DNA from 3 places in the Halomonas sp. ATBC28 genome. Region 3 is predicted to be linked to each of the others. Evidence: predicted binding sites of a transcription regulator. Region 3 holds the regulator's gene; each other region holds the start of a gene.
The links. Region 3 encodes sigma-54, which starts transcription at its own class of promoters, with help from an activator protein. Its sites were predicted from a motif close to TGGCACNNNNNTTGCTNT; they were not measured.
Positions count from the first base shown of each region.

Region 1: the regulator sigma-54 is predicted to act here: its motif matches at 8,602-8,619, upstream of glnA (glutamate--ammonia ligase).
Region 2: the regulator sigma-54 is predicted to act here: its motif matches at 2,238-2,255, upstream of E0L35_RS00870 (NCS1 family nucleobase:cation symporter-1).

Region 1 is NZ_VCQL01000007.1:115,563-125,431, reverse strand. Features, by position in the region: gene E0L35_RS09855 (glycosyltransferase family 1 protein) at 1-975, shown strand, start outside; gene E0L35_RS09850 (phosphatase PAP2 family protein) at 938-1,477, shown strand; gene E0L35_RS09845 (entericidin A/B family lipoprotein) at 2,442-2,573, shown strand; gene E0L35_RS09840 (YqiA/YcfP family alpha/beta fold hydrolase) at 2,579-3,106, shown strand; gene E0L35_RS09835 (DUF6435 family protein) at 3,195-3,368, shown strand; gene ntrC (nitrogen regulation protein NR(I)) at 3,695-5,122, opposite strand; gene glnL (nitrogen regulation protein NR(II)) at 5,119-6,177, opposite strand; gene E0L35_RS09820 (hypothetical protein) at 6,426-6,710, opposite strand; gene E0L35_RS26935 (DUF4124 domain-containing protein) at 6,647-6,799, opposite strand; gene E0L35_RS26930 (hypothetical protein) at 6,749-6,874, shown strand; gene glnA (glutamate--ammonia ligase) at 6,974-8,380, opposite strand; gene E0L35_RS09810 (hypothetical protein) at 8,914-9,537, shown strand; gene E0L35_RS09805 (acyltransferase family protein) at 9,599-9,869, opposite strand, start outside.
Region 2 is NZ_VCQL01000001.1:181,346-191,214, reverse strand. Features, by position in the region: gene E0L35_RS00875 (LysR family transcriptional regulator) at 1-561, shown strand, start outside; gene E0L35_RS00870 (NCS1 family nucleobase:cation symporter-1) at 576-2,093, opposite strand; gene E0L35_RS00865 (nitrilase-related carbon-nitrogen hydrolase) at 2,710-3,576, shown strand; gene hydA (dihydropyrimidinase) at 3,639-5,078, shown strand; gene E0L35_RS00855 (NAD(P)-dependent oxidoreductase) at 5,113-6,492, shown strand; gene preA (NAD-dependent dihydropyrimidine dehydrogenase subunit PreA) at 6,489-7,823, shown strand; gene E0L35_RS00845 (ABC transporter substrate-binding protein) at 8,001-8,864, shown strand; gene E0L35_RS00840 (methyl-accepting chemotaxis protein) at 8,936-9,869, opposite strand, start outside.
Region 3 is NZ_VCQL01000006.1:158,860-168,728, reverse strand. Features, by position in the region: gene lptA (lipopolysaccharide transport periplasmic protein LptA) at 1-191, shown strand, start outside; gene lptB (LPS export ABC transporter ATP-binding protein) at 203-952, shown strand; gene E0L35_RS08750 (RNA polymerase factor sigma-54) at 1,082-2,497, shown strand; gene raiA (ribosome-associated translation inhibitor RaiA) at 2,595-2,903, shown strand; gene E0L35_RS08740 (PTS sugar transporter subunit IIA) at 2,908-3,378, shown strand; gene rapZ (RNase adapter RapZ) at 3,466-4,398, shown strand; gene E0L35_RS08730 (HPr family phosphocarrier protein) at 4,444-4,713, shown strand; gene pmbA (metalloprotease PmbA) at 4,730-6,070, opposite strand; gene yjgA (ribosome biogenesis factor YjgA) at 6,194-6,715, shown strand; gene tldD (metalloprotease TldD) at 6,767-8,218, opposite strand; gene E0L35_RS08710 (AsmA-like C-terminal region-containing protein) at 8,215-9,869, opposite strand, start outside.

The DNA of each region.
Region 1 (9,869 bases), on a different contig from region 3:
GGCTACACCGATGTGCAGGTAGGGCTGGTTAGGCCCGTTACACTGCGCCGCTTTTGGCGCCAACATCGCCCCGATATCATCTATGTAGCGACCCAAGGCCCTCTCGGCTGGGCGGCACGCCAAGCGGCACGGCAACTCAATATCCCCCTGGTAGCGGGCTGGCACACCAACTTTGACCACTACTGTGAAGATTATGGCGTCAATTGGCTGGCCTCGACCACACGCCGCTACCTGCGCTACTTCCATAACGGCTGTGATCTGACGTTAGTGCCTACTCATCAGCAGGCTAAAGCACTGCAGCGTCAAGGGATTCGGGGGGTTCATGTGCTGTCACGCGGGCTGGATGGCGAGCGCTTTTCACCTGCCCACCGTGACCCTTCATTACGCGAACGCTGGGGAGTTAGCGAGCATCAGCCGGTGGCCCTTTACGTTGGCCGACTAGCCGCAGAAAAAAATCTCACCTTGCTCCATGAAAGCCTTCAAGCCATGCGTGAGGTGCGGCCCGATATCGCCCAAGTGATCGTCGGCGATGGCCCCGCACGGGCACAATTGGAAAAGGCGCTGCCCGATGCCCACTTCACCGGCTTTGTGGGGCAGGGATCGCTTGCTCGCCACTATGCCAGCGCCGACCTGTTTATTTTCCCCTCGCTTTCAGAAACCTGGGGCAATGTGGTGGCGGAAGCCATGGCCAGCGGCTTAGCCGTGGTGGCCTATGATCATGCAGCCAGCGCTGAGCTCATTAGCAGCGGCCACAACGGTGTCACCGTACCCGCTGGCAATAGCACCGCTTTTCAACAGGCAGCAGTTGAGTTGTGCCAACACCCAGCTGACTACGCTCGTTTAGGCCGAGTAGCGCGTTTACGCGCCCTTGAGCAGAGTTGGACAGGTATTGCCGAGCAGTTTTTGCGTTACTTACACCAAGCCCAGGAGGCTCATCATGCGCCCGCGTCCGCTTGTCGTATTCGATCGTCTTGACCTGCTGGAGTGGCAGTTCTGCCAGCGCATTGCGCGGCTATCGATCTACCGCCCCTGGCGAATCACGCTTCAGGCCGCCAGCCGCTTAGGCGATTGGCCTATTTGGGTGCTGCTGATTCTCGCCCAGCCCTGGCTTCAACCCAATGGCGCCTGGCGCGTACTGCAGTACAGCGTTATCGCTCTATTTGCCGTGGCGGTTTATCGACTGGTGAAAACTCGCTTATGCCGTGAGCGACCCTTCATTACCTATAGTGAAGGCATCGAGTGCTGTGAACCTGCCCGCGACCGTTACAGTTTTCCCAGCGGCCACACCATGCACGCGGTGATGTTTAGCGTCTTGGTCGCCGCCCACACGCCCTGGCTACTACCGGTGGTATTGCCATTAACGCTTCTAATAGCGGTCTCACGGGTAGGCTTAGGGCTGCACTATGTCAGCGATGTACTGGCAGGGGCAGCGATGGGCTACGCTTTTGCCTTGGCCAGCCTGTATTGGATGGGGTAAAGCGCGTCCTGTCCCCCCCAATGGACAACCCTTTGATGGACAGCCGCGTGATAGACACCAGCGCAAAAACGCCCGCATAAGCGGGCGTTTTACTTTCAAGGCAGATAGTTAAACGTCGGGCGGCATGTCATCGCGTTCATCAATACTGGCCGTAAACGATGTCTTAAACATCATATACACGCCCACGCCTGAAAACCCTAAGAACAAAACAAACATGCATAACATCAATGCCATCGCCATAATCTTGTCCCTGATCGTGCGCGGTCGTTACGTTGACGTTTTCTAACCGCTGCATTTTGGTTTCATCGAAGGATAGACCAAAATCACACTTTTTTCTGTACAAAAGCTGTGCAAAAACCAGAGCCTTATAGAAAGTACTTATCTATCAAATGATTATTTAAATCACACATGCGAAAAAACCACCTCACTTGCATGAGATGGTTGATTCGCATCGGTCCGCTCCCTGGTTTGATGAACAGCGCCTCCTTACGCTGCAACCAGTGAGTGGGCTAATTGTCCCTTAAACATCCTGTTCGTTTTTCGGCTTCCTGCCTTCCATTTTGCTGTTAGCCCACTCACTCAGTTACTGGTGAAAAATGTTAACTCGACTAGCGTTAAGTGACTGAATTTAAAAATGACTTACTTTATTCATTTGCGAGTATTTACTTGGTTTCTTGCTGGATTCTACTTAGTAACTGCAGGCAATGAGCCAAACCATGCCAATAACGAATATAAACATTAAAAAACAACTACTTAAAACAATAAAAAGTGAATGACAAAGCACTCTCCACCTCTATTTTTCATGTATAGAAGTGGCACATGCGACATAAACATACGGTTTCGAGGCACACTGCTATGCTTCCTTGTGTTTAAACGTATTGAAAACCGTAGCGTATCGTCACGACAGAGGGTATTTTTGCTTTCTACTCCTTTCACTAGCGGTATGCCTTCGAAGGAGGCTTTTATGAAACGCACTATCGCCCTCGGCTTCGTGATGGTGGTGACCCTGATGCTGGTCAGTGGCTGTAATACCATTCGCGGTGCGGGTGAAGACCTTCAACAGGGTGGCGAAGCTATCCAGCGTGCAGCGAGCTAACCGTTATGATGACCGTTTATCTATCCCATGGCCTTGAGAGCGGGCCAGGCGCACTGAAAACCCAGGCAATGAAAGGTGTTGCGCAAAAGCTGGATGACTGTGAGCCGGTGGTCATGGATTATCGAGGCATAGCAGAACCACAGCAGCGCCTTGAATACCTTCTGAGAGTATTAGCCGAGCGCGGAGATGATCCTGCCCAGTGTGTACTGGCAGGCTCCAGCTTGGGGGGTTGGCTAAGCGCGGCGGTTAGCGCTCAGCAGCCGGTGTTGGGCTGCTTTCTGCTGGCGCCTGCATTGGGACTTGCCGACTATCCGGAAACGTCACCGGTTATTCAGGCGCAGCACAGCCATATTATTCATGGCTGGCGGGATGATGTGGTTGCCCCTGAACCGGTGATCGAACGTGCTCGTCTTCAGCGCCTATCGCTGCGGATGGTTGACGACGATCACCGCCTGCACGCGAGCCTGGAGACTATTTTATGTGATTTTGAGCGCTTCTTATGCCAGTGCGCCACGCCTAATCACTACGATTAGCAAGGCTAGTTAAAGCAAACATTCGACACGAGCACTTCAATCCTATACAAATAGTGTACAAGAGACATTGATAGCGAGGAGATTGCTCATGTTAGGTATGTTTAAGCGTGACCCCAAAAAGAAGCTTCAACAAGAGTATGAGCGCAAACTACAAGCCGCCATGGAGGCTTCACGCAATGGCGATATGCGTGCCAATGCCACACTTACTGAAGAAGCAGAAGCGTTACTTGCCGAAATCAGGCGCATTGAAGCGACACAATAACTGCCATAGACAACGCTGTTGCTGCCCAGCGTCACTTCGGCAGCCTACTCAAGCCCAGGGTAGTGGTGGCAGGATGAGCAGCCACTCACCAGCAGCGACTGCACTTTGCCCAACCCCACCACCCTAGCCGATGCGGTATATATACTCGCTGGCGACTAGGAGCCTGTCTGGCTTGACCGATCATCGCGAGAAGCACGAATTTTGAGCCAAATTTATCGATCGATTGAGGCGAATAGCGTGCTATTTAACGAAATCGATCGAATAAAGTTGGCCAAAATACCGGGACTCGCAGTAGATCAGTGTTAAGCCAGACAGGCTCCTAACGTTTACTCGTCAGCGAGTGCCGGTAGCAGTGTTTTCAGTTTACGCGTGAGCGTATTGCGCCCCCAGCCCAGCAGCTCGGCGGCTTCACCTTTGCGCCCGCCGGTATGTTTTAGCGCTGTCTCAATCAGAATCCGCTCAAAATCGGGCACCGCTTCTTCCAGTAGATGGGTATGGCCTTCGGCCAGGGCATGATCCGCCCAGTCACGAAACGCCGTGCGCCAATCGCCGTGGGCGCTGCTTTCAGAAGCGCTGGGTGAACGCAGCTCCGGCGGTAGATCTTCAACCAGAATCTCACGCCCTGATGCCATCACGGTGAGCCAACGGCAGATATTTTCTAACTGCCGCACGTTGCCGGGCCACGGCAAACGCGTTAGGTGGGCTTCCGCTTCGCTGGTCAGCACCTTGATATCGGTCGTCAGCTCTTTCGCCGCTTCAGCTAAAAAGTGCCGCGTTAAACGAGGGATATCTTCGCGGCGCTCGGCAAGCTTGGGCAGGTGAATACGGATCACGTTCAGGCGGTGGAACAAATCCTCCCGGAAGCGGCCGTCATCCACCAACACTTCTAGGTTTTGGTGGGTGGCAGCAATAATGCGCACATCCACTTTGACCGGCGTATGCCCGCCAACGCGATAGAACTCTCCATCGGCCAGCACGCGCAGTAGCCGCGTTTGGGTTTCAGCGGGCATATCGCCTATTTCGTCTAAAAATAGCGTACCGCCGTTGGCTTGCTCAAACCGCCCCTGGCGCTGCTGGGTCGCCCCGGTAAAAGCCCCCTTCTCGTGACCAAACAGCTCAGACTCAATCAAATCACGGGGAATCGCCGCCATATTGAGGGCAATAAACGGCTTGCCCGCACGAGGGCTATGCTGATGGAGTGCCTGGGCAACGCGCTCTTTGCCGGTTCCCGACTCACCATTAATCAACACTGTGATGTGGGAGTGCGAGAGGCGACCAATGGCACGGAACACCTCCTGCATGGCGGGCGCTTCACCGATAATTTCGGCGTTCAAGCCTTCCGGCACGGTCACCGGACGCTGGCGTTCACGGGCGTGAGCCACGGCGCGACGTACCAGCGCCAGGGCCTCGTCAACATCGAACGGCTTGGGCAGGTATTCAAATGCCCCGCCCTGATACGAGGCCACGGCGCTGTCCAGGTCGGAGTGCGCGGTCATCACGATCACCGGCAGGTCAGGATGCGCTTCGCGTACCCGGGACATTAGATCCAGCCCGTCGATACCTGGCATACGAATATCGGTAACCAGCACGTCGGGTGGGTTTTCCAACAAACGTGTCAGGGCAACGTCGGCGCGCTCGATACACTCAACGTCAAGGTCGGGTTGCGCCAAGGCGCGCTCCAACACCCAGCGGATAGCGCGGTCATCATCGACAATGACCACCCGCGCAACATCATTACGTGCAGCCTCAGTCATGACGCTTCTCCGGTGAAATTAATAACCATGGGAATCAGTAAACGAAATTCGGTGTGTCCAGGACGTGAATCGCATTCAATCAATCCTTGATGCTGGTGCAAAATCGACTGGGCAATAGAGAGCCCAAGGCCGCTGCCTTCCGCGCGTCCCGACACCATGGGGTAAAACAGTGTTTCCTGCAGCGTATCGGGAATACCGGGGCCGTTATCGATCACGGCGACTTCACTGACCAGCCGGTGACGTTCGGCGCCAAGCGTAAACTGGCGACGGGCGCGGGTGCGTAGTATTAAAGTGGGCTCCGGCGTTTGTGCATCGCTCATGGCCTGTACCGCATTGCGCGCCACATTGAGCACCGCCTGAATCATTTGCGATTCATCGCCGGAAAGATCGGGCAAGCTGGGGTCGTAATCACGGCTGATTGTCACACTAGGGTGTTCGGCAATCAGCAGCGCCCGCACTCGCTCCAGCACCTTGTGGATGTTGACTGGCTCGTGTTTAAGCATCCGGTTAGGGCCGAGCATGGAGTCGACCAGGTCGCGCAGCCGATCCACCTCTTCAACAATGATATGGGTATATTCGCGCAGCGCCGGGTCGTCTAGATCACGCTCTAGTAGCTGTGCTGCCCCGCGAATGCCACCCAGCGGGTTTTTGACTTCATGGGCGAGCCCGCGGGCGAGCACCTTGATGGTCTCCTGGCGTGTGGTTAGCGCCTCTTCCCGGGAGATCTGCATCAGCCGATCCCGCGGCTCTACTTCCAGTAGCAGCTCATCGTCGGATAAGGGCGTCACCGTGTAGTCCACCGTGAGCGGTTCGCTATTCAACGGGGTAATGCGTGCTTCACGCTGGGTATAGGGGTGAAACGCATCCCGCGCCTTGGCCAATACTTCGTCAATGCTTACATCCCCGCCAAGTAGCGTATCCAGGCTGATGCCGTGAACACGGCTAAGGCTGACCGCTAACAACGCTTCAGCGGCAGGGTTCATCCATCGCACACGCAGTTCGCCGTCTAGCAGCAATACCGCTGTGGTGAGATGCTCAAGCAAACGCTGATGCATGGTGGTGTCCTGAAAAATCGCGTCTTCCATCGCCGATACAGACCTACAGGTGGATGATCAATGAGGGAGCTGCAAAAAGCGCGCCAACTATACGTTTATGTCCATTTGCACGGCTTGCGGGCATCGCAGCGAAAGAGCGCGAATCGTTTTAGCGCACTTGCCGTGCCAAATGCTCCTGCTCATGCACCACTTTAGTGCACCCAGGTTTTGGTAGGTAATACTTAGGGCTGTTTTTTTGATCGCGTTTATTAAAGCGCTCTTAAGGAACCGTAATCGTCACCGCTGCCGTGCGGTGCTGTAAACGCTGGCTGCTCTCCAGCATTCTGCCTGGATCTCGTGCCCCCTTGCGGCAGGCCTGTTAACCAGAAGACATCACTGTGCAGCGCTTTCTGGCTAATCTCGCCATTCACCAACAGCCGTACCTGATTGTCGTCGCGCAACGGTGGCGCAATAACCACCTCCACCACGGTCATTCCCTCTTCCACCTGTGCGCCTTGCTGGGGCAGAGCGATGGAAAAGTGGTCGTAGGGCATAAAGGGCTGCTTGGGTTATCGGTAAAGGTAACGTTGCCGTGCTGATCGGTCACCCGATACACCGCCTGCCCGAACGCCGTGCCACCCACTCCCCCACGCCCAAGAGAGCTACCAGCACACTGCTCATCGCCCCTCTGGCACGCTTCTCAGCCTCCCAGCAATAAAAAAACCCCGCCGTAGCGGGGTTCTATTGGCAATCATTGTTACCACCGCCTGGCTGATAGTAACAGCCAGAGGCGAGGAACGCTGATTAACAGCTGTACTTAACAACTGTAGTACATATCAAACTCGATGGGGTGAGTGGTCATACGAATACGCTCCACTTCTTCCATCTTGAGGTCAATGTAGGCATCGATCATTTCGTCGGTGAACACGCCACCTTCGGTCAAGAACGCACGGTCAGCGTCGAGGGCTTCCAGTGCTTGATCCAGGCTGTGCGCCACAGTCGGTACTGACTTGCCTTCTTCTGGCGGCAGGTCGTACAGGTTTTTGTCCATGGCATCGCCAGGGTGGATCTTGTTTTTGATACCGTCGATACCCGCCATCAACATGGCAGAGAACGCCAGGTAAGGGTTGGCAGTCGGATCAGGGAAGCGCGCTTCAACACGCTTGCCTTTCGGGCTGGCGGTGTAAGGAATACGGATTGAAGCCGAACGGTTGCGGGCACTGTAGGCCAGCATGACCGGCGCTTCAAAGCCAGGCACCAGACGCTTGTACGAGTTGGTAGAAGCGTTAGTAAAGGCGTTCAGGGCACGGGCGTGCTTGATGATGCCGCCGATGTAGAAAAGCGCCATTTCAGACAGGCCAGCGTACTCGTCACCGGCGAACTGGTTGTTACCATCTTTCCAGAACGACTGGTGCACGTGCATACCCGAACCGTTATCACCGACCAGCGGCTTCGGCATAAAGGTGGCCGTTTTGCCATACGCGTGGGCCACGTTGTGGATCACGTACTTCATTTCCTGAACTTCGTCAGCTTTCTTCACCAGCGTGTTGAACTTAACGCCGATTTCGTTCTGACCTGCGTTGGAAACCTCGTGGTGGTGTACCTCGACGGTCTGACCAATCGCCTCCAGGGTATTACACATTGCGCCACGAATATCGTGGAAGCTATCGACCGGAGGAACCGGGAAGTAGCCGCCTTTAACGCGCGGACGGTGGCCAAGGTTGCCGCCTTCCACGACACTGTCGGTTGCCCAAGCGCCTTCGTCGGAGGTGATTTTGTACATGGAGCCCTGGATATCAGACTTCCAATGCACTTCGTCAAAAATAAAGAATTCAGGCTCAGGACCGAAGAACGCGGTGTCGCCCAGGCCCGTAGACTGCAGGTAAGCTTCTGCGCGCTTAGCGATAGAGCGCGGGTCACGATCATAGCCCTGCATAGTGGCCGGCTCGATGATGTCACAGCGCAGCACCAGCGTCGCATCTTCGGTGAAGGGGTCAAGGTAGCCCGTACCATCTTCCGGGCGCAGAATCATGTCGGATTCGTTAATGCCCTTCCAACCTTCAATAGAAGAGCCATCGAACATTTGGCCATTCTCGAAGAATTCTTCGTCTACATCGCGCGCAGGCACGGTCACGTGCTGTTCTTTACCGCGAGTGTCGGTGAAACGCAGGTCTACCCATTTAACATCGTGTTCTTCAATTAGCGCGAGAGTCTTGGCTGACATAGTGTCCTCCGGTATGAGCGTGGCTTAAAGCTAACGACAGTAAGCTACCGATAAAAGTGTTGTTCGACAAAATACGTGCTAAACCGCACGTTTGTCATTCTTGTTCGCTCAACGTTTGCCTGACATTGGTTAACAAATCGCTCAGCGAGCATTTCAGACCGGCTATCGTTTTAGCACGCCGCAGGGCTTATGCCTACGGCCCGCTAGCCGCTTGCAAATACAATGCAGAGAACATGCCAACACTGCACCAATATGGCATAAAAAAACAACAACTATCTGTTTTATAAACATTAAAAAATGGCTTCGAATGCCTCTTGATGACGCATAACGGCGCAACAGGCTATTCTGAACCGTCTAAAAAACCTCTTATGCACCAAAATAGAACAAAAATAATGCCGCGCGCCCCATTAAAGTGCACAAGTCATACTTAGCGCTGTTTTTTAGCTCGCAAATTTTTTTACTTGCTACGCAAATAAACCAGCTACTACAATAAATTACAATTTGATAGATTTGCTCACAATCGGAGTCGGCAAATGGGATCGGTCTGCTTTATCGTTGATGCCATGGTGACGGGTGAAATGTTGCCACGCCACTTAAAATCCATACGTGAATCCGGTGTCGCCGACCACTTGCTGCCCATTTTGGTGACAGCCACTCAAGCGCAAGCACGCCTGAGTGCTATTGAACAGCGCTACCATGCTCATTCGCTGATTACACCATCAAGGCCGCTGGGGGCTCGCTTGAATAAAGCCGCGTTTACCAGCCAAGCAGAGTGGCTCATCATTGCGCTACAGAAAAAACCACTGCCTGCGGAGCTTTGGTGTGCACTCTATTCACAGCTCAACACTTACACCCTTGACGCCTTGATTATTGGCCTCACCCGGCCATCGCTGTCGGAACGCATCCTGAGGCGCTTATTGGCCAGTGCTTTACTTTTGCCGCCCTACATTGCCGTGAGGCGAGCCTGGCTAGAACGCTTGGGTGGGTTTGACCCTGAGCTGGACGATAACAGCGCGATCGACGATTTTCTGCAACGTTTACACGCCTGCCCTACGCGTTTAAAAACCTACAACGGAAACCTGCTTAGACTAACGAAAGAGCCAGAAAACCCTTTTCTGGCTAACGCCCCGGTTACGGCTTTCACTCCACGCCCATAATGCGTTTTCTGCCGCTATCTACCGATATCATCCACAGATACCATCCACCGCCACTCTCTGACTAACTTACCTTTAGTCGCTTGCCGAACAGCATGGCGCCCAGTGTCGTGGTATTGGCGAGCTTATTAAGCCCCACTGACCCCACCACACCAACCGCCATAAGCGCCAGTGCATACACGCCAATGGGCAACGACAACGGCTCGACAGCCAGATCAGCGAGCACAAAGAACATGGGGTGAGCCAAGTAAATGCCAAACGAATACGCATTAATGTGGCGCACCCACAAAGGCGCAGGACGCCCGGCCAAGTAGCGCATGGCACACAGCGTGAAC
Region 2 (9,869 bases), on a different contig from region 3:
GCCATGCACGTGACCAACGCCCTGGCAGAGCTTAGCGCGCCGGAGCATGAGGTAACGCTGCACATTCATATGGAGCCTTCTGACGCGGTCATTAGAGGCGTCATGGATGGCCACTTGCACGTCGGCGTAGTACCTGCAGTGAACCTGCCCACCAGCTTAGAAGCGCGGCACCTTTACGACGAGCCATCGTATCTTTACTGCGCGGCTGGCCATCCGCTGTTTACTGAGGATGATGATACGCTTAGCTGTGCAGATATCGCCCAACACTCGGCTATTTCGCCCCGCTATCCGCTACCGGTTGAGGCCCGACAGGCGCATGATGCGCTAAGCCTTCGTGCCTCAGCATCCGACCGAGAAGGCGCCGCTTTTTTGATTCTTACCGGGCGATTTATCGGCTTTCTGCCTGAACACGTAGCTGCACAGTGGGTGGCAGCGGGCAAGATGCGAGCGTTGCATGCCAACACGCAGCACTACCGCATCCCCTTTGTGCTGATCACCCGCCACGACCGCCGCCCCAACCGAGTGGTCGATGCGTTTCTACGCTTAATCAAAAGCAGCTAAACCCGGCAGTATGTTTAACGCTGCTCGGTTGCCTCATTGGCCATTATCGGCGCTGGCCCCGCCTGGGGCGATGACGCCAACACTTGGCTTGCCACATAGTAAACAATTGCCCCCAGCGCCGAGCCGGTAAACCAGCCGTAGTCGTAGAACCAGTTCATGGTGCCAGTTAACAGCGATAGCAACGTAAGCGCCACTGGCACGCCAAAGGCGATAAAACCCGCGATGTTCACCGCAGGATAAGCATGGTTATCCATATACAGGCTGGGCACATCCAAACGCTGCTTTTTGATCAGGAAGTAGTCCACCGCCATGATGCCCGCGATGGGCCCCAGCAGGCTGGAGTAACCCAGCAGCCAGTTGGAGTACATCTGCTCCAGAGAAACCCCTGGCGGAATAACGCCCGCTTTTTGCAGCAGATCGTAGCCCATCAACAACACGCCCACCGCGCCAGTCATCAGCACGCCGCGCGTCTGGTTAATCAATTTGGGCGCAATGTTCTGAAAATCGTTGGTAGGCGACACGATGTTAGAAGCCGTATTGGTAGAGATCGTGGCGATAATGATCAACAGCATCGCCAGTACCACCCAGAAGGGGCTGTCGATATAGCCAATCAAACGTACCGGGTCGGCAACGGTTTCCCCTACCAGCGTTTCGGAAGCAGCGGTTAACACGACACCGAGTGCGGCAAAGAAAAACATCGTTAGCGGCAGCCCAATCACCTGACCAACGATCTGATCTTTTTGGCTTTTGGCAAAGCGACTGAAATCGGGAATATTCAGCGACAGCGTGGCCCAAAAACCCACCATGGCGGTTAAGCCCGCGAAGAAGTAGCCGTATACCGATGCCCCTTCAGGCCGCGACGGCGGCTGTGCCAGTAGTTCGGACATCGACATATTTGGCCACGCCCATATCATCAGCCCAACACCAACGGCTAACAGCAGCGGTGCGGCGAAGGTTTCCAACCATTTAATCGACTCTGCACCACGAATCACCACATAGAGATTCATCGCACCAAAGACAAAAAAGCCGATGACTTCACCAACACCGCCCATCGCAGCCCAAGCGGGAATCAACTCGGAGAGCAACAGATGAATGGCCAAACCGCCAAACATGGTTTGAATACCAAACCAGCCGCAGCCGACCAGGGCGCGCACCAGACAGGGTACGTTGGAACCTAAAATACCGAACGAAGAGCGTAAAACCACCGGAAAAGGAATACCAAACTTCGTACCGGGAAAGGCGTTTAAGGTAAGAGGAATCAGCACGATCACGTTGGCCAACAAAATGGCAAACAACGCCTCCCCCACGCTCAGCCCGAAGTAGGCGGTTAATACCCCGCCTAGGGTGTAGGTGGGCACGCAGATCGACATGCCTACCCAGAGTGCCGCAATATTCCACTTACTCCAGGTGCGCTCGCTGGCCTGGGTAGGCGCAATATCCTCATTAAAGCGCGAACTACTGCGTACATCGTCCCCTACATCTAGCTCTATCAGCCCACCTCGATCCACCATCTGAGAGGTTGTTTCGGTCATTTTTTATCTCCTCAGCATTGCGTTATTGCGCTGCCTAGCTCCCACGGCCAGTGGAGCTTTTCAAAAAGGCGCTTAGAAATCATGGCTTTTAGAAACCATTGTTTTTCAAAACCATCGTTCTTAGAAACCATAGCTTTTAGAAAACAAGCAATAAGCATGCCTACTTGAAAAAGCAGGTCAATTAACTCATTGATTAAAAAGCTGCCTTCCTGGACAACATTATTATTGTTAGCTTGTTATCTTTATATTTTCCCACCTAAAACAAAAACCAACTAAACAAAGCTAGATCAAAAAAAATATTTGCACCAATTTCAAACAGAAAAAAACCAAAAACACTCGCTAGAAATATACCAAACCAATGATTTTAAAAGAATAAAAAAACCATCCAAAACAGTGCAAGACCTCACCAAAAAAGTGAATATCACCAAATGGAACAATAAAAATAAGCAAACTCAATGAGTTAAAGACGATTTAACAAATCTCCTTTAAAGACTTGCTAAAACCACCTACCCAGCGCTACTTTCAACAAAAGCTGTCTATTTCGTCAGCTTTACAAAACTAGTTTCAAGAACACTACAAACATACGCTACACATCAACAATCAGAGGGAGCGTCTCATGCAGAAGATGAAAATCGGGTTGATTCAGATGGGCCTGAAAACCAGCACCGACCTTGAACCAGAAGCTATTCGCGACGCCATGAACGAGGCACATCTGCCAATGATTCAGCAAGCGGCTGACCAGGGCGTGCAGGTGCTTTGCTTCCAGGAAGTGTTTAACCAGCCCTACTTTTGCCCCAGCCAGGACGGCAAGTGGTACGCCGCCGCCGAGCGGGTACCGGAAGGCCCTACCTGCCAGATGATGCAGAAGCTCGCCGCCGAGCACCGCATGGTGATCATCGTGCCGGTGTATGAAGAGACTGAAACCGGTGTTTACTACAACACCGCAGCGGTATTCGACGCTGACGGCAGTTACTTAGGCAAGTACCACAAAACCCATATTCCCCAAGTAGCCGGTTTTTGGGAAAAATTCTTCTTCAAGCCGGGAAAATCCAACTGGCCAGTGTTCGATACTGCCTACGGCAAAATCGGCGTGTATATCTGCTACGACCGTCACTTCCCCGAAGGCTGGCGGGCGCTTGCTCTCAACGGCGCTGAGGTGATTTTCAACCCTTCCGCCACCGTGGCCGGTCTTTCCCAATACCTGTGGGAGTTAGAGCAACCTGCCTCTGCCGCCGCCAATGGCTGCTTTATCGCTGCGATCAATCGAGTTGGAACCGAGGCGCCGTGGAACATCGGCGACTTTTACGGCTCCAGCTATATCGTTAACCCCCGCGGCAAAATCGAAGCTCAGGCCAGCGAAACAGAAGACGAGCTGCTGGTGCACGAGATCGATTTGGACATGGTGCGGGAGGTACGCAACAACTGGCAGTTCTTCCGCGACCGTCGCCCGGAAACCTATACCCGCCTGACCGACGGTGAATGATTCTGCTGGTAAAAAACAGGTTGCTGGTTAAGTTTTCTATTTAAAAACAACAGGAGCGAACGATGAGCTTATTAATCAAGGGCGGCACCGTGGTCACCCACGCCGATACCTACCGCGCAGACGTACTGTGTGTCGACGGTAAAATCCATGCGATTGGCACCGATCTAGATGTCCCTGAAGGGTGTGAAATTGTCGATGCCAGCGATCAACTGGTGATGCCCGGCGGTATCGATCCCCATACGCACATGCAACTGCCGTTCATGGGCACCGTGGCCAGCGAAGATTTCTATACCGGCACCGCCGCGGCCTTGGCCGGGGGCACCACTTCGATCATCGACTTCGTGATCCCACAGCCAGGTCAGTCGCTCCTTGAGGCCTTCGAAACCTGGCAAGGCTGGGCGGAAAAAGCCGCCACCGATTTTGCCTTCCACGTGGCGATTACCTGGTGGGACGATAGCGTGCGAGAGGAAATGGGCACCCTGGTTCATGAACACGGGGTGAACAGCTTCAAACACTTTATGGCCTACAAGGGCGCGATCATGGCCACTGATGACATTCTGGTGGAAAGCTTCTCGCGCTGTCTGGAGCTAGGCGCGGTGCCTACGGTTCACGCCGAAAACGGTGAGCTGGTCTACCACATGCAGCAAAAACTGCTCGCCCAGGGCATGACCGGGCCGGAAGCCCATCCGCTTTCGCGCCCACCCCAGGTGGAAGGCGAAGCGGCCAGCCGGGCGATTCGCATTGCCAGCACCCTGGGCGCACCGATCTATCTGGTTCACGTGTCCACCAAAGATGCCGTGGATGAAATTGCCTACGCCCGCCAGCAGGGTCATCCGGTTTATGGCGAATGCTTAGCCGGGCACCTGCTCATCGACGATAGCGTCTACCAGGATACCGACTGGGGCCGCGCCGCTGCCCACGTGATGAGCCCGCCCTTCCGGCCCAAGGGCCACCAGGAAGCGCTCTGGCACGGCTTGCAGTCGGGCAATCTGCAAACCACCGCCACCGACCACTGCTGTTTCTGTGCCGATCAGAAAGCCGCGGGCAAGGATGACTTTACTAAAATCCCCAACGGCACCGCTGGCGTGGAAGACCGCCTCGCCGTGTTGTGGGATGAAGGCGTCAACACCGGCAAGCTGTCGCCCCAGGAGTTTGTCGCGCTGACATCGACCAACACCGCCAAGATTTTCAACCTCTACCCGCGCAAAGGGGCGATTCAAGTAGGGGCCGATGCAGATATCGTGGTGTGGGATCCCAACGGCACCCGGACGATTTCTGCCAAAACCCACCACCAGAACGTCGATTTCAACATTTTCGAGGGCAAAACGGTGCGCGGCATTGCCCGTCACACCATTAGCAAGGGCAAATGGGTGTGGCGGGATGGTGAGCTGCGTGCCGAGCGCGGTGCGGGCCGCTATTTGGAGCGCCCCGCCTACCCCGGTGTCTTCGAATTGCTGGCCAAGCGCGCCGAGCTGAATGCGCCGATGGCCGTAAAAAGATAACAGCTGTGCCCATAACAACAGCGGAGGCTTTACTGTGACTAGCCCACTGAACCACCTACCCAGCGCAAAAGAGGTCGGCACCTACGACCCGGATACGCTGGCAAGCAACTTTAGCGATCTACATCCGCCGCTGACCCATCGCCAGGCGATGATCGAAAGTCAGCGTTGTCTCTATTGCTTTGATGCGCCCTGCGTCGAAGCTTGCCCGTCGGATATTGATATTCCCAGCTTTATTCGCCAGATCAGCGAGAACAATATCAACGGCGCGGCGGAAACCATTCTGGAAGCCAACATTTTAGGCGGCAGCTGCGCCCGGGTGTGCCCCACGGAAATTCTTTGCGAGCGCAGCTGCGTGCGCAACCACGACGCCGAATGCCAGCCGGTGCTGATCGGTTTGCTGCAGCGTCATGCCACCGACCACATGCAGTTCGACGGTCACCCCTTCAAACGCGCCACTTCTACCGGCAGTCATGTGGCCGTGGTCGGCGCCGGACCTGCCGGGCTCTCCTGCGCGCACCGACTGGCGATGCTCGGTCATCAGGTGACCATCTTTGAAGCCGAACAAAAGCCTGGCGGGCTGAACGAGCACGGCATCGCCCGCTACAAAATGACCGACGACTTCGCCCGCAAGGAAGTGGAATTCTTGCTTGAGATCGGTGGCATCGAGATCCAGTACGACCAACGGCTGGGCGCAAACCTGGAGCTTGCTACGCTCCATAATCAGTACGATAGCGTATTTCTCAGCTTGGGCCTGGGCGCTAGCCGTGCCCTGGGTTTAACCGGGGAGCAAGCACCCGGTCTGATGCCTGCGGTGGACTACATCAAGGTTCTCCGCCAGACCGACGATCTGGGCAGCCTTGCGGTGGCCAAACGCTGTATCGTGATTGGCGCGGGCAATACCGCTATCGATATGGCCACCCAAATGGCCCGCTTGGGCGCTACGGAGGTAACGCTGGTTTACCGTCGCGGCATTGAAGCCATGTCCGCCACCGACCATGAACAAGAGATTGCCAAAGCCAACGGCGTGCGGATGGTGACCTGGGCCCAGCCCGACGAGATTCTGCTGGATGATCAAGGCCGCGTGACGGGCATGCGCTTTGCCAAGACCCATGATCAAGCGGGCCGCTTAACCCCTACTGGAGAAACCTTTGAGATCGCCGCCGATGCTGTCTTCACCGCCATCGGCCAAGGCTTCGAAGGCGCGAGCCTAAGCGATACCACCGCCGCTGAGCTTGCCCGGGACGGCGAGCGCATTCACGTTAATGAGATGTTCCAAACCTCACTGCCCAATGTGTATGCCGGTGGCGACTGTGTGAAGCCCGGTCAAGACCTTACCGTTCAGGCCGTGCAACACGGCAAACTGGCGGCTCACGCCATTCATCAGGCGCTTGTCGCCAAGCAGGAGGCCGCATGAACACACTCACTTTTACACCACCGGGTAAGAAAGACAGCGGTGACAGCGTGGTCAATGGCGTTGACCTATCGGTTAACTTTGCCGGTATTAAAGCCCCCAATCCATTCTGGCTGGCCTCTGCACCGCCCACCGATAAAGCCTACAACGTGGTACGCGCCTATGAAGCTGGCTGGGGCGGCGTGGTATGGAAAACCCTTGGCGAAGAGCCGCCTGCGGTGAATGTCTCCTCCCGCTACTCAGCCCACTACGGAAAAAACCGCGAGGTGATCGGCTTTAACAATATCGAGCTGATTACCGACCGCTCGCTGGAGATCAACCTTAAAGAAATCACTCAGGTGAAAAAGGACTGGCCCGATCGTGCGCTGATCGTTTCCATTATGGTGCCCTGTAATGAAGAAGCCTGGGCCTACATTCTGCCGCTAGTGGAAGCCACTGGCGCGGACGGCATCGAGCTCAACCTGGGTTGCCCCCACGGAATGCCGGAGCGCGGCATGGGCGCGGCGGTGGGCCAAAACCCCGACCTGATCGAGAAAGTCACCTACTGGTGCAAGAAGCACTACTCCAAACCAGTCATCGTCAAACTCACACCTAATATCACCGATATTCGCGTCGGTGCCCAGGCGGCGCTGCGCGGCGGGGCCGACGCGGTATCGCTGATCAATACCATCAACTCGATTACCAGTATCGACCTGGACAATATGGTCGCCAAGCCCACCGTGGGCCACCAGAGCACTCACGGCGGCTACTGTGGCAGCGCCGTGAAGCCTATCGCGATGAACATGGTGGCAGAAATTGCCCGTGATCCGTCCACTCCAACGCTACCCATTTCCGGCATTGGCGGCATTTCCACCTGGCGGGATGCGGCGGAGTTTATCGCCCTAGGTGCCGGCAGCGTGCAGGTGTGTACGGCAGCGATGCTCAACGGCTTTAGGATTGTGGATGAGATGAAAGACGGCCTCTCTCGCTGGATGGCGGAAAAAGGCTACGACTCCATCGAGGCGTTCTCCCGTAAGGCGATACCGCAAACCACCGACTGGAAACACCTCGACATCAACTTCAAAACCATCGCCAAGATCGATCAGGATTTGTGCATCGAGTGCGGCCGCTGTTATATCGCCTGCGAGGATACCTCCCACCAGTCGATTGCCAAGCTCACCGAGCAGGACGGCGCGCGACGCTATGAAGTGATCGAAGAGGAGTGTGTGGGCTGTAACCTTTGCCAGATCACTTGCCCAGTAGATAACTGCATCACCATGGTGCCCCAGGAGACCGGCCAACCCTTCCTGGCCTGGGATAACGACCCACGCAATCCTTTCCGGGTCGCCTCTTAACCTCTTTACCCTCTTTTTTTTAAACAGCCGTTAGCGCTACCCACCGCCCTCAGTTTGTGAGGGCGGTCGCGTTTTCTGCAACATACTGTTCCATCACCCAGTAGCGACAAAAGTCAGCATCCTTGAGAACATGAGAAAATATCGCATATAAAATTCTTTCTCACAAAAGGAAACCCAATGAAGTTCGCTACCACTACCACCGCTATACTTTTAGCAACTGCCAGCGCCACCGCGAGCGCCGACCAGCGAATCGCCACCTTCGACTTAGGCAGCCTGGATACGCTGGATGCACTAGGTTTAAACGAGCAGGTAGTGGGTGTACCGAAAGCCAGCCTGCCTGGCTATCTTGAGCAGTATGCAGCCGATGACGTCACCGATATTGGCGGCCTGCGCTCACCGAATATGGATGCCCTTGGCGAAAGCGAGCCTAGCCTGATTCTTTACACTGGCCGCCAGGGTGAGTGGGAAGAGGGGCTTGGCGAAATCGCCCCGCTGCTCAACACCAGCCTACAGGGTGACGACTACCTGGCTACTTTTGACGCCAATGTACGCGAACTAGCGAGTCGTTTAGCAGTGGAAAGCAAAGCCGAAGAGGCGCTTGGTACACTGCATGCCGAGATTGAGACCCAGCGCGAAGCGCTAAGCAACGCTCCTCGCACGCTGGTGGTAACCCACAACGGCGGCAATCTGATGCTGAATCAGCACCCGGTCGTTCACGACGTACTGGGCATTGCAGCATTAGCGATGCCCGAAAGTGTCACTTCTGAAACCCGCGGTACCCGTACCTTTACCCCGCTTTCTCCTGAGGCGATTAGCGAAATTGATCCGCAGGTCGTACTGGTGATTGATCGCAGCGCCGCGATTGGCGATGAACCCGCCGACGCGGATGCCTTAGCGCAAACGCTCTTAGATGCGGGAGCTGAGAAAGCGCGGGTCATTATGCTAACGCCCGCGCTGTGGTACCTCTCCGGCGGCGGCCTGCAGAGTCTGGCGCTACAGGTTGAAGAAGTTGCAGTAGCACTAAACTCGTCAGGTAACTAAGCGCTCACTCCCCCCCCTCTTACAGCAATGGCGGAGGGGGGAACGCAGCCTAAGCGGCGAGAAACGCTGGCTTAAAAAGCTTCCCAATCATCTTCAGCGCTAGCCGCGGTTTTGCTACTGGTTTGGCTACGCGTCGCTGGCCGCATCAGCGCTGGTGTCTGTTGAGATGAGTGTTGTGGCGTGTGCTGGGGCGAGGTAAGCGGGGCGTGTTGCGTACGACTCTCCCCCTCAGTTAAACGAAAAGCCGAGACAACGCTTTCAAGCCGCGCCGCCTGTTCTTCCAACGAGCTGGCCGCTGACGACGCCTGTTGAACCAGGGCCGCGTTCTGCTGGGTTACTTCATCCATTTGGGCAACCGCTTGGTTGACCTGCTCAATGCCCGAACTCTGCTCCTGAGAAGCCGCGGAGATTTCATCCATAATATCGGTCACCCGGCGCACAGAGGAGACCACATCCCGCATCGTCGCACCGGCGCTTTCGACTAATGCTGAGCCCTCTTTCACCTGGGTGGATGACGCCTCAATCAGTGCTTTGATCTCTTTGGCGGCATCGGCACTGCGGCTGGCCAGGTTACGCACTTCACTAGCCACCACGGCAAAACCACGACCCTGTTCGCCTGCCCGCGCTGCTTCCACAGAAGCATTGAGTGCCAAGATATTGGTTTGAAAGGCGATAGAGTCGATAACGGTAATAATATCCGCCACTTTTTGCGAGCTGCTAGAAATACCGTGCATGGTGGTAATTACTTGCTCAACCACTTCACCACCATTGCTTGCAGTGCTTGAGGCATCGCTCGCCAACTGGCTGGCCTGGCGGGCATTATCGGCATTCTGTTTAACGGTAGAGGTTAACTGCTCCATGCTGGCGGCGGTTTCCTGCAGGGAAGACGCCTGCTGCTCGGTACGCGAGGATAGATCCGAGTTACCACTGGCAATCTCACGCGCCCCGATATGAATCGAGCCGCTGCTATCGCGTACCTCAGAAACGGTTTTAACCAAATTACTT
Region 3 (9,869 bases):
GGCGGATTATTTATCACGTCGCCGAGCGTCGCGTAGAGCTGATCGACCAAGCCGAACTGACCCAGCAAGAGGACACCTTTAGTGGCGGTCGCCTTGAGTATTTTATTGACCGAGAAGTGATTCAAGCGCGCTCTGACGTTGATGGCAGCGAGCCCCAGCGCATACGCATGACCCTTCAGCCTGAACAATAGGGAGCCTAGCTGTGGCCACTGCTGACACTGCGCCGATCAAAACCCTTTATGCCCACCACCTGGCTAAAAGCTACAAACGCCGCCGAGTGGTCAAAGACATCAATCTGGAGATATCCCAAGGCAGTGTCGTTGGCCTTTTGGGCCCCAACGGCGCGGGCAAAACCACCTCATTTTATATGATTGTTGGGCTGGTCAAATCCGACGCTGGCAAGGTGGGTATCGACGATGTGGATTTAACGCGCGCCCCCATGCACGAGCGCGCAGCCGCGGGGATTGGCTATCTACCTCAAGAGGCGTCTATTTTCCGCAAACTCTCGGTTGCCGAGAATATTATGGCGATACTCGAGACCCGCAAAGAGCTTAACCGCAGCGACCGCGAACAGCGCCTGGAAGCGCTACTCGAAGACTTCCATATCACCCATATTCGCGACAACCTGGGCATGAGCCTTTCGGGCGGCGAGCGCAGGCGTGTAGAAATAGCCCGCTCGCTAGCCACAGAGCCCGCTTTTATTCTGCTCGATGAGCCTTTTGCGGGCGTTGACCCCATCTCGGTAGGTGAGATTAAAACCATCATTCGTGCACTGAAACAGCGCCATATCGGCGTGCTGATCACCGATCACAACGTGCGTGAAACACTAGACATTTGCGATATCGCCTATATCGTCGGCGATGGGCAAATCATCGCCAGTGGCTCGCCCGCCTCGATTCTCACCAACCAAAAAGTAAGGGATGTGTATTTGGGCGCCGATTTTCGCCTGTAATGTTTTTGCCTTAATTGCCCCTAAATAGCGCTTTAAAACAACTTTACGACCAATGGCATGCTTATTGCACTTGCGCCAAGCACTCACTCGCACTAGGGTGGAGCATTCTGATTAACGAGTGGTTCTCAGATGGTCATGAAAGCTTCTCTCCAACTGCGTATCGGCACACAGCTGACCATGACGCCCCAGTTGCAGCAGGCCATTGCGCTGCTGCAACTCTCTACGCTGGATCTTCGTCAAGAAATTCAGCAGGCCCTCGATGCCAATCTCATGCTGGAGCAGGAAGATGAATTTAGTGAACAGGCTGTCAGCGAGCCTAAGGAAGAAGAGTGGTCAGAGAGCATCCCTACTGAGCTCTCGGTAGATAGCGACTGGTCAGATACCTATCAAGATATGGGAAGCCAGGGGGGCAGCAGCAGCGAAGGCCCCGACTTTGAGCGCCAGGCAGCCGGGCAGAGCCTTCATGGCCACCTGCTGTGGCAACTCGCCATGACCGATTTTAGCGCTCGCGAGCAGCTTGTCGCGGAAAGTTTAATCGACGCGCTAGACGCCAACGGCTACCTGACCCAGCCGCTCAACGACATCCGTGAAGGGCTTCGTGCCCAGGGCATTGACGGGCTAAGCCAGCGCGAAGTGGAAACCATTCTACTCAAGCTCCAGCAGTTTGAGCCGACCGGCATATTTGCCCGTGACTTGCGTGAATGCTTGATGCTGCAGCTCGCCGCTCTCCCCGATGATACGCCACTGCTGGTTCCCGCCCGCCGCTTGGTGCGGCAGTTTCTCGAAGCGCTTGGCAAAGACGATATGCGTCTGCTGAAACGCCGTCTAGGGCTCGACGACGAACAGCTGGCCGATGTCATCCTGCTTATTCGCAGCCTAGACCCACGCCCAGGCAGCGCCTACGGCGACACCGATGACAGCTATGTCACCCCCGATCTAGTCGTCCGCCACGATAATGAAGGCTGGCATTTAGAGCTCAACCCCGAGGCCCTGCCACGGCTGCGCATTCAGCCCGACTACGCCAGCTTGATTAAGCGTGCGGATAAAAGCGATGACAACCAGTTTCTCAAAGAGCACTTGCAGGAAGCGCGCTGGTTGATCAAGAGCCTCTCTAGCCGAAACGATACGCTGCTGCGTGTTGGTCGCGAGATCATTACCCGCCAGATTGGCTTTTTAGAGCACGGCGAAGAAGCCATGAAACCACTGATACTGGCCGACATTGCCGAAGCCGTGGAGATGCACGAGTCGACTATTTCACGGGTAACGACGCAAAAATATATCCATACACCCCGTGGTGTGTTTGAACTCAAATACTTTTTCTCAAGCCAGGTGAGCGGTCAAGATGGCGACAGCCACTCCAGCACCGCCATCCGTGCACGACTCAAGAAACTGATTCAAGAGGAGCCGCCCGGCAAGCCGCTTTCAGACAGCCGCTTAGTGACGCTATTAGGCGAAGGAGGGATTCAAGTGGCGCGTCGTACGGTGGCGAAATACCGTGAAGCCATGGGCATTCCCTCTTCCAGTGAACGGCGTCGTTTGCGCTAACTTCGTTAACGTTTCAGGGAAACTCTCGACAAGGGCTTTGCAACGCGGCAAAAAGGGTTACAATCGAAGTACAGTCCGATGGATAAGGAGCACGTCAATGCAAGTAAATATCACTGGTCATCACGTAGAACTGACTGACGCCTTGCGTGACTATGTCAACGAGAAGCTTGAGCGTGTAGAGCGCCATTACGACAATATAACTACGGTGCAAGTCACCTTATCAGTGGAGAAAGAGCGCCAGCAGGCCGCCTGTACGCTGCACGCCGCAGGTGCTGACTTACATGCGGAAGCCCTAGACAGTGATATGTACGCCGCTATCGACGCACTAGCGGACAAAATCGACCGTCAACTCGTTAAACACAAGGAAAAAGCACAAGCTCGCGCCCAAGGCGCCGGTGTGCGTTAATTCAATGACGTTGGAAACCATACTCCCCCCGGAACGCGTTCTGTTCGACGTCCCCGGGGGCAGCAAAAAAAGGGTGCTGGAGTTTTACAGCACCTTTATCGCCCAAAATATCCCCAGCCTGGACAGCCAAGAAGTGTTTAGCCGTTTAATCGGCCGCGAGCGCTTAGGTAGTACGGGTATTGGTAACGGCGTGGCTATTCCTCATGCGCGTAGCCCCCACTGCAACGCCCCTATCGCTGGATTTTTGAAACTGGCTGAAGCGATCGATTTTGACGCTATCGACGGCGACCCGGTAGATCTGGTGTTTGTCCTGTTGGTACCCGAAGAGGCAGATGACACGCATCTCTCACTACTGGGTCAGGTAGCGACCATCATGAATGATGCGGACACGCGCCAGCAACTGCGTAAAGCAGCCAGCCAGCGCGAACTGCTTGAGCTGATTACCGCCAAAATTCGCGAGCAATCAGCGGCCTAAGGGTCTGAAACCCTGTTCAGGGCAGATCACAGCAGGTTATCCGCTCACCACCCTCAACGCAGCTTGATCAAAGCAAAGAGAGACTCTATGCAACTGGTGATCATTAGCGGCCGCTCCGGGTCAGGTAAATCTATCGCCTTGCAAGCGCTGGAAGATCTTGGCTACTACGCGATTGATAACCTCCCAGCTATGTTGCTGGGGTCGTTGGTGGATGAACTGCGTGACCAGGGCGACCGAGCACATTTAGCGGTGAGTATTGATGCCCGCAATTTGCCGGGAGCTCTGGAGCGCCTGCCCTCTTTATTAGACGAGTTGCGCCAGCGTAAAATCGACTTTCAAGTTATTTACCTGACCACCGATGCGCGCATACTGCTTGAGCGTTACTCAGCAACGCGTCGCCGTCATCCGCTGACCCGCGATAGCGAAATGACGCTGGAAGAGGCGATCAATAAAGAAGAGACGACGCTAGAGGATATTCGCGATCTGGCCGATCTATTGATCGATACATCACGATTATCGGTGCACGATTTACGCCGTCGCATTACCGACCAAGTAGCCCATCAGCGGCGCGACAAGCTGACGCTAACGCTGGAATCGTTTGGGTATAAACGCGGCGTACCGTTAGACGCCGACCTGGTCTTCGATGTGCGCTGCCTGCCAAATCCGTACTGGGATCCAACGCTGCGCCAGTTCACTGGCCGCGACGCGGAAATCGTGGCTTTTTTGAACAGCTATCCGATTGTTGATGCCATGAGCGACGACATCTTGGCCTGGCTAGAGCGTTGGCTACCCGCTTACCAGAATAGCCAACGTAGCTACATGACTATCGCGATTGGCTGTACTGGTGGCCAGCACCGCTCGGTCTATATGGCCGAGAAGTTAGCGGAAAAATTGACTCCTAGCATGGGCGAAGTTCAACTTCGCCACCGCGAACTGGGTCTGCACTACACCATAAGCGAACAGTTGGCCGCTCCCCTCGTCAGCGCTTCCACACCTAACGAGCGGCCAGAGACCTCTTAAGCGCGTCTATCCATTAATGACACCACTCGGCGAAAAGGAACCAGGGTGCCAGAACGCATACTTACACTTACCAATCAACGCGGGCTACACGCTCGCGCGGCGACAAAACTGGTCAAATGCGGCCAACAGTTCACGGCAAACATACGCGTTTACAAACAGCAACAGGCCGCCGACGCCGCCAATATCATGTCACTGCTGATGCTTGCCGCACCTTGTGGCACCGAGCTTAGAATCACCGCCGAAGGCGATGACGCCGAACAGGCGCTTGAAGCGATTCAAGCGCTGTTCGACGCCCGCTTTGAGGAGGATCAGTAAGCCGCCGCTTGGCTTGTTAGTCCCCCGCCACGGTCATGGCATCAATCAACCAGCTACCCGTGTGAACACTGCCACGGGTATCAGTGTCATCGCCAATACCTACTAAGCCAGCAAACATCCGCTCCAGGTTTCCAGCAATGGTGAACTCTTCGACCGGGTACTGCACCTTTCCATTTTCGACCCAAAAACCTGCTGCACCGCGGGAATAGTCACCGGTCACACCGTTGACACCTTGGCCCATCAACTCAGTCACCCAAATACCCCGCCCCATCTCTTGCAACAAGCTTTCGCGTGATTGCAGTGGCGTTGCTAAACGCACGTTACGTGCCCCACCGGCATTGCCCGTGGTTTGCATATCGAGACGACGAGCGCTGTAAGAAGAGAGCATATAGCTGGCAATGCGTCCCTGATCGATAAAGCGATTATTGCGCGTTTGCACGCCCTCGCCATCAAACGGTGAGCTTGCCGTGGCGCCAATCTCCATTGGCCGCTCTTCGAGACTAAACCAGTCGGGAAACAATGGTGTACCGAGCCGGTCGCACAAAAACGAGGCCTGCCGGTAAAGCGCACCACCGGCTAACCCACCGAGCAGGTGGCCAATCAAGCCACTGGCCAACGATGGGTCAAACAGCACCGGAAAGGTGCCCGTTGGCGGCCGTTTAGCACCTAGCCTGCGCAGCGTACGCATCGCGGCTTCGCGCCCCACCTCAGCGGGGTCACGTAGCGCCTTGGGGTCACGGGCAGAGGTGTAGTCATAATCACGCTGCATACCGCTCGCGTCTTGGGCAATCAGCATGCAAGAAAGAGAGTGACTACTGCCCTTTTGGGTACCTAAAAAGCCGTGGCTATTGGCGTAAACGCGCACCCCTTCGCCACTGGAGAGAGACGCGCCATCTGACTGTGAGATGCCGTCAACGTCTCGCCCCGCCTGCTCGCAGGCAAGCGCTAACTCAATCGCCTCATCCGTTGTGAGCGCCCAGGGGTAGTGCACTTTTAGATCGGGCAACTCAGTAGCCATAAGGGAGGCATCGGCCAGCCCTGCGGCCGGGTCTTCGCCGGTATAGCGGGCAATCGCCAGCGCTTTCTCTACGGCTGCCTGGATCGAGGCACTGCTGGCATCAGTGGATGAAGCGCTGCCTTTACGTTGACCCACGTATAGCGTGACGGCAATGCCTTGGTCACGGGATAACTCAACCGTTTCAACTTCGCCCAGGCGTACGCTAACGCCTATACCCTGATCGACGCTTGCGCCTACTTCGGCAGCATCCGCGCCCAAGCGCTTCGCCAGCGCTAACGCCTCTTCGGCGCGCGCGGTCAATAGCGACTGCTGCGCGGATGCATCAAATGCCTGTGCCATATGGCCTCCTATTTCAACCGAATGCCTCTCAACAAAAGTCTTGCAAGAGAGTGTCATCGGCGAATCAATGTTGTACTCGCAGCTGGTATAATGCCGCCACGAATCTTGTCTGTGAGTCACACTATGCGTAAGCAACGTCCCGATCCCGTTGAAGTAGAAGAACAGGAAGAACGCCCTAGCAAGTCGCAACTCAAACGCGAAATGCATGCCTTACAGGCACTTGGGGAAACCTTAATCGCCATGCGACCGGCGGAACGCGCCCGTTTCCCCCTCTCTGACGATATGCTACGCGCTATCGAGGAAACCTCGCGTATTCGCTCCCATGAAGGTCGCCGCCGCCATATGCAGTATGTCGGTAAGCTGATCCGTAAAGAGGATCTTACCGCCATTCAAGCCGTGTTCGACTCCATCGATCAGGAGCAAGAGCAGCGCGACCACGCGTTCCACCGACTGGAAAAATGGCGGGAACGCTTAATTGACGAGGGCGATGCGGCAGTTGACCTGTTTATGGCGGAGCACCCCGACGCCGATCGCCAGACACTGCGTCAATTGATTCGCAACGCCCAGCGGGAACGCGAACAGGGCAAACCGCCGACCAGCTCGCGCAAGCTCTTCAAACACCTGCGCGAAACCTTAGCGCTTTAAAAACCGCACTTTAAAAGCAGCCTCTTTAAGACGGCTTTTCAAGACCGCCTATCAAGACTGCGTGCCGCCGACGGTCAGCTCATCCAATTTCAGGGTGGGCTGGCCCACACCCACCGGCACGCCCTGCCCTTCTTTACCACACACGCCAATACCGGTATCCAGCGCCATATCATGGCCAATCATGGAAACACGCTGCATCGCTTCCGGCCCGTTACCAATCAAGGTGGCGCCTTTCACCGGCGCCGTCACCTTACCGTCTTCAATCAAGTAGGCTTCGCTGGCAGAGAACACAAATTTGCCAGAGGTGATATCCACCTGCCCGCCCCCAAAGCTCACCGCGTAAATACCGCGCTTAACGCTTTTGATAATATCGCTGGGCTCATCTTGGCCCGCAAGCATGACCGTATTCGTCATGCGCGGCATCGGCAGGTGGGCAAAGGATTCGCGTCGCGCATTGCCTGTGGGAGCCATACCCATTAAGCGGGCATTGAGTTTGTCCTGCATATAGCCGGTCAAAATGCCGTCTTCGATAAGCGGCGTGTATTGGCCCGGCGTGCCCTCGTCATCCACGCTCATTGAGCCACGGCAATCCGATAGTGTCGCATCATCGACAATCGTCACGCCTTTTGCGGCCACGCGCTCGCCCATTTTGCCAGCAAAAGCGGAACTGCCCTTACGGTTGAAATCCCCTTCCAAACCATGGCCGACGGCTTCATGAAGCAAAATTCCCGGCCACCCCGACGCCAGCACCACAGGCATTTGCCCCGCGGGCGCATCGACGGCTTCCAGGTTGACCAGTGCCTGACGCACCGCCTCTTTGGCGTACTGCTCGGCAACTTGGTCATCGCGCAGCTTGGCCATGGAGTAACGGCCACCGCCGCCCGCACTGCCACGCTCACGACGACCATTTTTAACCGCGATAACGCTGACATTAAAGCGCACCAGCGGGCGAATATCCGCCGCCAAGGTGCCATCGCTTGCCCTCACCAGCACTACTTCGTAGGTACCTGAAAGAGAAGCACTCACTTGACTGATGCTCGGGTCTGCAGCACGCGCGATTTTGTCAGCCTGTTTTAGCATGGCGACTTTGTCTTCCGCGCTTAGCCCGGCCAGGGGGTCGATTCCCGCATAGCGCGACATGGCGGATACCGGGCGCACCAACTGTCCAGGCAGACGTTGACCGCTGCGGACGATGCCTGCCGCCGTGCGGCCGGTGTCCATTAGCGCATCGGCCGTTATTTGGTTGGAGTAGGCAAAGCCAGTCTTTTCACCTGCCAGTGAGCGTACGCCGACGCCACCGTCAATATTGTAGCTGGCCTCTTTTACCTCTCCATCCTCCAGTACCCAGCCCTCTTGCCAGGTACGCTGGAAATAGAGATCGGCATAGTCAATGCCCGCGCCCATGGCGTAGCCCAACCCCGTTTCCAGAGCCTCTAAATCGAGTCCTCCGGGGGTCAACAGAATGGCGGCGGCCGTATCTACATCACTTTTATATGCGGTCATTGGGGGCCTTCTAAAGTAACCTGCGGCGAAGTCCAAGGGCCTCGCACGCGATAATGGAGTGTCGTGGCGCGATCTAAGGCGTCGCCAAACAGCTGGTCAGCAAGGAACAGCGCGCCACCCACGATGGGTGCGCCAACGGCAATCGCCGCGATCGGTAAACTTTGCGTCACTGGTAGTGTGACGCCAAGCCGCTGGTCAAGTTCACGCGTCACCAGGTTGACACTGCCGGTAAGCGTTAGGGTGGTGGCCGGAGTATCAATTTGCAATGGCCCGCGCAGCGTCAGCAACTCACCAGTAACATCAGCCGTCCCCTTAACACGGTCAAATGCCGTGCCGCGGCCGGTAACGTCGGAAAAATCCAAGCGTAGACGACGTAAAATATTATCGAAATTGAGCAAGCCAATTAAGCGCGCAGGTGCCGATTCCAGAGTGACAAAGCGGCCATCACGAATGTCGGTACTGATATAGCCATCTGAGCGGCTTAACTCCAACTGCCAGGGCGCCCCCGGCCAATCAAGCGAAGCAGCCACATCGGTACTTCGGCTACGCATGGCCACCGGTTGGTCAAGACGCTCAAGGGCGGTGCCGATGTCGCCACCCTGAATCGTAATGTCCGCACGGGTATGACTGGAAACAGCGTCCCCCTCCCAGTAAAGCTCACCTCGCGCAGAGAGCTGACCCAGGGTTAAGCCAACGGGGGTAAGCGAAAAACGCTCGCCGTCAGTTTTCCAGTAAGCAGTCAAAGGGCCGAAGCGGCGCGGCCCCATAGCAATTTCGGCTAAGCGTAATCGTCCATTGGGCACATCGGCTAGCCAATCAGGAATGGCCACAGGCACCTTGCGCTGGGTGTCGACCGTTTCCATCCAGGAGTCTGGCATCGGAGCATCGCTGTCGTGTTCAACATTGGCTAACGCCAGCAAGCGATCAAGCGCCAGCGCTTCAATGGCCACATCTAACGGTTGCGGTGATTGAGCATCGTACAGTAAATGCCCAGTGACCAGATTACCGCTTAGCCCCAAATCGATCCGGCCATCGTTCACGCCTCCCGACGCGTTAAGGCTGCCTAAACACTCCCTTTGGTAAACCACACAGGGTGTGGCTAACGAGACCGCCAACGGTATTTGAGTACCTCCACCCGACGCACTGAGCAACCCGCTGGGCATTAGCGGTGAAATCGCCTGCTGCCACGCTAGCGGGTCAATGCGAGGTAGGGCAGCATCGATACTAACCCCTGGCTGGGAGGGCCAGTCGGGCAAGCGCACCGCCTGGCTGCCTAAATTTAGCGTCCCGGCAAGCGAGCCATTAAGCTGTTGCAGTCGTGCAGAAGCGATATCGGCTAGGCGGCTTTCGATACGTTTTGTGTCCATATCGGCGGTTAATGTCCAGGGCCAGGCCTGCTGTGGCGATTTTGCAAAGGGCTCGGGAAGATGACTGGTGACGCCGACTAAACGACTCTCCAAGCGCAGGATGGGCGTTGGCGTTAGGGCGACACTGCCCTGCCACTCTAGCGGTCCTTCTAGCGGCATACGCCCTTGACTATCCAACCCTGCAAGCCCAAAAAGCGCCCCAGTGGCGACACTCCCCTGCAGCTGTATGTCGTTGCGTTGAGTATCAATATCAGCGTTGATAGGGCCTCCCAGCAACTGCCCAC